3 regions of the Clostridium sp. NSJ-145 genome follow, and region 1 is predicted to be linked to each of the others. Evidence: a T-box and tRNA genes for the amino acid it is inferred to sense, from the RefSeq annotation. Region 1 holds a T-box; the other regions hold tRNA genes.

Region 1 (2,264 bases):
AACCATTAAACTAGTTAAAAACCGCCGAAAGGCGGTTTTGCTTTGTTAAGAATTAAAATTTAATAATTAATATTGAAATAATAGTAGAGTTTTAAGTGAGATAAATAGCTAAAAAATAAATAAAATAAAAATTTATAAAAAAATAAACAAAAAGGGTTGCATTTTATATAAAAGTTGATATAATAGATTATGCAATGACGTTCCGCGATAGCTCAATGGTGGAGCACTCGGCTGTTAACCGATAGGTTGGAGGTTCGAGCCCTCTTCGCGGAGCCATTTTAAAACTTCATTGCAAAAGTTTAAAGGAAACTCACTCAACAGAGTTGAGGAGTACAAGATTCTAACTAAATCGGAGATTTAGAGAATCATAGCATTCCGCGATAGCTCAATGGTGGAGCACTCGGCTGTTAACCGATAGGCTGGAGGTTCGAGTCCTCTTCGCGGAGCCATTTTAAACTTAATAAAAAGAAGGTAACTTACTCAACTAGCGTTGATAAGTACAAGGTTATTAACTAAATCGAAGATTTGGATAACCATAGCATTCCGCGATAGCTCAATGGTGGAGCACTCGGCTGTTAACCGATAGGCTGGAGGTTCGAGTCCTCTTCGCGGAGCCATTTTTATTTTAGAAGAGTTTTGTAAGAACAGATTAGTCTGATTTTACAAAACTTTTTTTCTTTATTCAAAATAATTTTTAAAACATAATAATTTATGTAATGACGTATAATGCTAATTTGCTTGACATATACATGTGTTTTGGTAAAATTAATATATAATTTAATAAACGCTGTGAAAAAGAGGAGTAGTTTTAATATTTCTTTAAGAGAGATGATGGTTGGTGTAAATCATTAGGAATGTAAAATGAATGGAGCTTTGGAGTGTATTATTTTAAAGATGGGCTTAAGCCAAGAAGGGTGGAACCGCGGAATAGTTATTTCGTCCCTTTGTGGTTTTAGGGCTTTTTTTATTATAAAAAATTATTTAATGATTAATAATGAATAATTAACTGGTCAAAAAATTAATCTTTACTATTCAATATTAATTATTAACTATCAATTAAATTTAGGAGGAATCATATATGGCAGTAGAAAAAACTATGGAAAAGATAGTTGCTTTATGTAAGAGTAGAGGATTTGTATTCCCTGGATCAGAAATATACGGTGGATTAGCGAATTCATGGGATTACGGCCCATTAGGAGTAGAATTTAAAAATAATGTTAAAAAAGCTTGGTGGAAGAAGTTCGTACAAGAAAGCCCATATAATGTTGGTGTTGATTGTGCAATATTAATGAATCCAGAAGTTTGGGTTGCATCAGGACACGTTGGCGGATTCTCAGATCCACTTATGGACTGTAAAGAATGTAAATCAAGATTTAGAGCTGATAAATTAGTTGAAGATCATATGACAGAAAGTGGAGTAGAAGTTGCTTCAGCTGATGGATGGACTAATGAAGAATTAATGGAATATATAACTAAGAACAACATAGTTTGTCCTAAGTGTGGAAAAATGAACTACACTGATATAAGAAAGTTCAACTTAATGTTCAAGACATTCCAAGGGATAACAGAAGATTCAGCTAGCACTGTATACTTAAGACCAGAAACTGCTCAAGGTATATTTGTTAACTTTAAATCAGTTCAAAGAACATCAAGAAAGAAAGTTCCATTTGGTATAGCTCAAATAGGTAAATCTTTCAGAAATGAAATAACTCCAGGTAACTTCACTTTCAGAACAAGAGAATTCGAACAAATGGAATTAGAATTCTTCTGCAAACCAGGAACAGATTTAGAATGGTTTGGATACTGGAAAGATTACTGCTGGAACTTCTTATTAAACTTAGGTGTAAAAGCTGAATGTTTAAGAATGAGAGATCATGGTGAAGAAGAATTATCATTCTACTCAAATGCAACATCTGATATAGAATATTTATTCCCATTTGGTTGGGGAGAACTTTGGGGAATAGCTGATAGAACAGACTATGACTTAAAGAAGCATGCTGAACATTCAGGAACAGATATGACTTATTTAGACCCAACAACTAATGAAAAATATGTTCCATACTGTATAGAACCATCATTAGGAGCAGATAGAGTTGCATTAGCATTCTTAGTAGATGCATATGATGAAGAAGAATTAGAAGGTGGAGATGTTAGAACTGTAATGCACTTACATCCTGCATTAGCTCCATATAAAGCTGCTGTACTTCCATTATCTAAGAAGTTATCAGAAAAAGCTGATGAAGTTTATGCTATGCTTTCTAAAA
Region 2 (2,264 bases), on a different contig from region 1:
GTTGCATTAGCACTGCATAATTTTCCAGAGGGAATTGCAAATTTTATGTCTGCAATGCAAGATACTACAATAGCTATTCCTATAGCATTTGCAATAGCCATTCATAATATTCCAGAAGGAATTGCAGTATCAGTACCAATATTTTATGCTACAGGAAGTAGAAAAAAAGCTTTTGTATATTCTTTTGCTTCTGGATTAACTGAGCCTTTAGGAGCAATTATTGGATATACACTTTTACGACCATTTATGAGTGAGGGAGTTCTTGGAATTGTATTTTCAATGGTTGCAGGAATAATGATATTTATATCTTTAGATGAATTATTACCAGCAGCTAGAGAGTATGGGGAACATCATTTATCTATATATGGAATGGTAGCTGGTATGGCAGTTATGGCAATAAGCTTATTGCTTTTTTAATTATATATTGAGTTAGTGTAATTGCCATATTATTTTTGATTGAGTCATAATAAAATGGTTAATGGTAAAAATTACATTTAAAATAGGTATTGACCATTTGGCTAAAATAATATATTATACTATTTGTGCTTAGGAAAAGTACAAATAGTTATGATGCGTGTTTAGCTCAGCTGGATAGAGCAACGCCCTTCTAAGGCGTGGGCCAGGAGTTCGAATCTCTTAACACGCACCACTGTGATTCACTAGCTCAGTCGGTAGAGCACTTGACTTTTAATCAAGGTGTCCGGGGTTCGATTCCCCGGTGAGTCACCAACTGGGAAGCATAGCTCAGCTGGGAGAGCATCTGCCTTACAAGCAGAGGGTCACAGGTTCGATCCCTGTTGTTTCCACCATAATTTGCGGGTATCGTATATCGGTAATACTCCAGCCTTCCAAGCTGGAAAGGTGGGTTCGATTCCCACTACCCGCTCCAAATAAAAGGTAACTGTGAATTCAGTTATCTTTTTTTATTTTAAATATTATTTGTATAAACGAAGAAAAAACCTTAGGCACAAGTTTTATAACTCAATGCCTAAGGCTTTTTTTATCCTAATAAGGACAGATTAATTTAGTTAAGTTATTATTAAATTTTTTATAGAGCTAAATATTTATTTTATAGAAAGAAGCATTTCTATAAAAAGCTAAGCATTATATTACCAGAACCCAAATAAAAGTATTAGTGGGATTAAACCCCAACCGCCACCGAAACCGCAACCGAAGCCGTTACCCCAGCCACCACAGCCGTAGCAGTTATTACCCCAGCCACCACATCTATTGCCACAACCACCGCAACAGTTATTACGTCCATAATTACAACAACCTCTGTTATACATAACGTCATCTCCTATCATTTGTTTTTACAATATATACTATTCAAGAGATCAACTTATGTTGTCTAATAAAGTAAAATTATTATTTATTATGTATGATTAAAGAATAATAAAACTGATATTTAACATTTGGTGTTGGTATAAACTTAATATTGTAATAAACAGTTCTTAATTTAAAGCTAGTCCACAATTTATACAGCTTTACTTAAGCTTATTATAGGTAGCTTTAAGCCAAGGTTTAGTAATTTTTGAACAACTTTATTAAATAAATAGATAATCTTAGTAGGGATTATTGATACTTTTATGATAGGCATCAATATCCATATAGGTATAAGTAAAAGTATTAATAATAAAATAAAGTGAGAAGATACAGCTAACATATCTTTTAATAGAGTTCTTACTTTTGAGCTTAAATCTCTACATAATTCAAAGCTATACAGAATCATTCCAATTAACATAGGTATCAAATAATAGCTTATTCTATATAGAAGTATTAATAAAAGTACTTGTTCTGAAGGAACACCATAATTACCAAGTCCAAGTAATAAAGCTAAATCAAATGTTCCTATACCGCCAGGAGTCATACTAATCACAGCAACTATAATTGCTGATACATAAACTGATAAGAAATCTAAAGGATTGATAGATATATTAAGTATAAACATTAACCCGTATATAAGTATAATGGTAGTTATCCATTCAGAGACAGATATTAAACATATATTAATTGAAAATAAGAATTCGCCAGAATCCTTTGTTTTTAAGTATTTACGAATTAATATAGTTAAAACAACTGGAATATAAAGCGATATTATAAAAGCCGCAATATTTGTAAAACCTGAAAAGTTACCTTTTAATATATTTGAAATAGAAAAAACAAAACATACCATAGCAAAGCCACTAAGGTTAAATAGTACTATCTTTGATAATATTTTTGTAAGCTTCTTTTTATCATCAGTATATTTTGAGTAAAAATGA
Region 3 (2,264 bases), on a different contig from region 1:
AAGAGTGATTTGATTACTTGTATAAGGCATTGTTAAGCTTGAATGTTTAACAATGCCTTATTTATATGAAAATATTTAAGAATTATTATGAAACTTATTAATATTATTGCATATTATGTACTGTGAAGTAACAGATGATGTGAACTTTTATGAAGAAATTTACAAAAGATTATTTTGATTAGTTATGAAGTGGCTTTGAAAGAAGTGTGCATCATCAATTAAAAATATAAAATACGGAGGATAAATTTATGAGTAATTCATGTAATGAATATTATAGTGAAGAGTATAATGAAAATACCAATGATAATTGTAACGAAAATTATAATGATAAACACGTACACGAATTCACAGGAAGTGTAAAATTGGCAGAAACAGGAGATGATAGGCATAATCATCGTACTGCAGGAATTACAAGTGAGCCTATATATTGTGAAAATGGACGTCACTATCACTTAATAAAAGCACAAACTGATTCAGCTCCAGATGATCATCATCATCCTATAATTATTAGAACAGGATTAGATATAAAAATTAGAGGAACTAATAAACACGTTCATGCTATAAAAGGAGCAACTAGGGTTGTGGATCAACATTGTCATAATTTTGAGTTTGCTACTTTAACTGAAAGACCTTTGAAATAGTAAAATTGGGAGTTATATCCACGTTGTTTTAATTACTGGTGGAGGTAACTCCTTTGAGTAAAAAGTCTAATATAGAGTTACATCTATATTAGACTTTTTTATATTAGCAGTTCAGTTATAGTTTTATAAATAAAAAAATATAAAAAATGTTGACAAATGATGATAAAGATAATATACTAAATGACGTGGTCGAGAGGTGGACAAATTTACTACACTTAATCACGATGAGGTTAGTATGTTAAGTAGATTGCTTAATTAGAATCTTATAACATTATTTATGCGGGTATCGTATATCGGTAATACTCCAGCCTTCCAAGCTGGAAAGGTGGGTTCGATTCCCACTACCCGCTCCATTATGCGTGTTTAGCTCAGCTGGATAGAGCAACGCCCTTCTAAGGCGTGGGCCAGGAGTTCGAATCTCTTAACACGCACCAGATGCAGGGATATCGCCAAGCGGTAAGGCACCGCACTTTGACTGCGGTATTCGTAGGTTCAAATCCTGCTATCCCTGCCACTTATGGTTTACTAGCTCAGTCGGTAGAGCACTTGACTTTTAATCAAGGTGTCCGGGGTTCGATTCCCCGGTAAGCCACCAAATATTTTGGAAAACTTAAAGGATGATATCATATGATATCATCCTTTAATTATTTTGAGAAACTATTTGTTATTTCATACCTTGTTCATATTGTTGAACCATTCTCTTAACCATTTCTCCGCCGACGCTTCCGTTTTGTTTTGCTGTTAAGTCGCCGTTATAATCGCTTAGTGGAACTCCTAGTTCACTTGCTACTTCTTTTTTGAATTGAGCTAATCCGTTTTTTGCTTCTGGAACTAATTTTTGTGCCATAATATTATCTCCTTTTATTTTTATTATTTGTAAAGTGTATCTTCACTTTACAGTATTATTTTACGTAGTTTAATTCTTAATAAACTATAATATTAAAGGGAAAAAAGGCAAAAGAAATAAGAAAGGGTACAATATGGCAATGAGTTATATTATAAAAAAATAAGATATCCTTTTTGGGGATATCTTATTTTTTTATTATTTAGTTTTTTTACTTCATGCCTTGTTCGTATTGTTCAACCATTCTCTTAACCATTTCTCCACCAACGCTACCGCATTGTTTTGAAGTAAGATCACCGTTGTAATCTGTAAAAGGAACGCCCATTTCATTTGCTACTTCGTTCTTAAATTTTGCTAATCCGTTTTTTGCTTCTGGAACTAATTTTTGTGCCATATTAGACCCTCCTTAATAAATTAAAAGTTTATTTATGTAAAGCTTCTTTGCTTTACAATAGTATTTTGCGTAGAAATGGTTTTAATAAACTATAAAAATGAGACCAAAATAGGAAAAATAAATATCGAAATGAATAAAATTACTTATAATCTAATTGTTCCAAGAAGAGGATAAGCTAGTAAATTTATTTTAGTTGTAAAAATAAATTTGTAGTATTTCGTTATTGAAAAAATATAAATGCTGTTATATATTTTATATAACAAATAAATTGAGAGGTGAAGTAATGCTACTTAAAATAGATTTCGATTCTGATATACCTATATATAATCAGATAAAGACAGAAATAATAAAAGGAATTGCTAGAGGAGAAATAGAAGAAGGTGAG

What was found. A T-box is a leader RNA that pairs with one kind of tRNA and senses whether it is charged. The one in region 1 lies ahead of LQE93_RS12090 (glycine--tRNA ligase), so its partner is inferred to be a tRNA-Gly.
Region 2: it encodes a tRNA-Gly, which carries the amino acid that the T-box ahead of LQE93_RS12090 (glycine--tRNA ligase) is inferred to sense. The anticodon was not compared.
Region 3: it encodes a tRNA-Gly, which carries the amino acid that the T-box ahead of LQE93_RS12090 (glycine--tRNA ligase) is inferred to sense. The anticodon was not compared.

The regions. Positions count from the first base shown of each region.
Region 1 covers NZ_JAJNOS010000013.1:2,335-4,598, reverse strand. The annotation lists gene lysS (lysine--tRNA ligase) at 1-14, shown strand, start outside; tRNA gene LQE93_RS12105 (tRNA-Asn) at 202-276, shown strand; tRNA gene LQE93_RS12100 (tRNA-Asn) at 375-449, shown strand; tRNA gene LQE93_RS12095 (tRNA-Asn) at 543-617, shown strand; T-box leader at 781-947, shown strand; gene LQE93_RS12090 (glycine--tRNA ligase) at 1,079-2,264, shown strand, end outside.
Region 2 covers NZ_JAJNOS010000009.1:143,083-145,346, forward strand. The annotation lists gene zupT (zinc transporter ZupT) at 1-417, shown strand, start outside; tRNA gene LQE93_RS09825 (tRNA-Arg) at 573-649, shown strand; tRNA gene LQE93_RS09830 (tRNA-Lys) at 654-729, shown strand; tRNA gene LQE93_RS09835 (tRNA-Val) at 734-809, shown strand; tRNA gene LQE93_RS09840 (tRNA-Gly) at 816-889, shown strand; gene LQE93_RS09845 (hypothetical protein) at 1,110-1,289, opposite strand; gene LQE93_RS09850 (lysylphosphatidylglycerol synthase domain-containing protein) at 1,478-2,264, opposite strand, start outside.
Region 3 covers NZ_JAJNOS010000001.1:394,044-396,307, reverse strand. The annotation lists gene LQE93_RS02040 (YmaF family protein) at 249-641, shown strand; tRNA gene LQE93_RS02035 (tRNA-Gly) at 921-994, shown strand; tRNA gene LQE93_RS02030 (tRNA-Arg) at 999-1,075, shown strand; tRNA gene LQE93_RS02025 (tRNA-Gln) at 1,081-1,155, shown strand; tRNA gene LQE93_RS02020 (tRNA-Lys) at 1,161-1,236, shown strand; gene LQE93_RS02015 (alpha/beta-type small acid-soluble spore protein) at 1,306-1,488, opposite strand; gene LQE93_RS02010 (alpha/beta-type small acid-soluble spore protein) at 1,697-1,879, opposite strand; gene LQE93_RS02005 (GntR family transcriptional regulator) at 2,163-2,264, shown strand, end outside.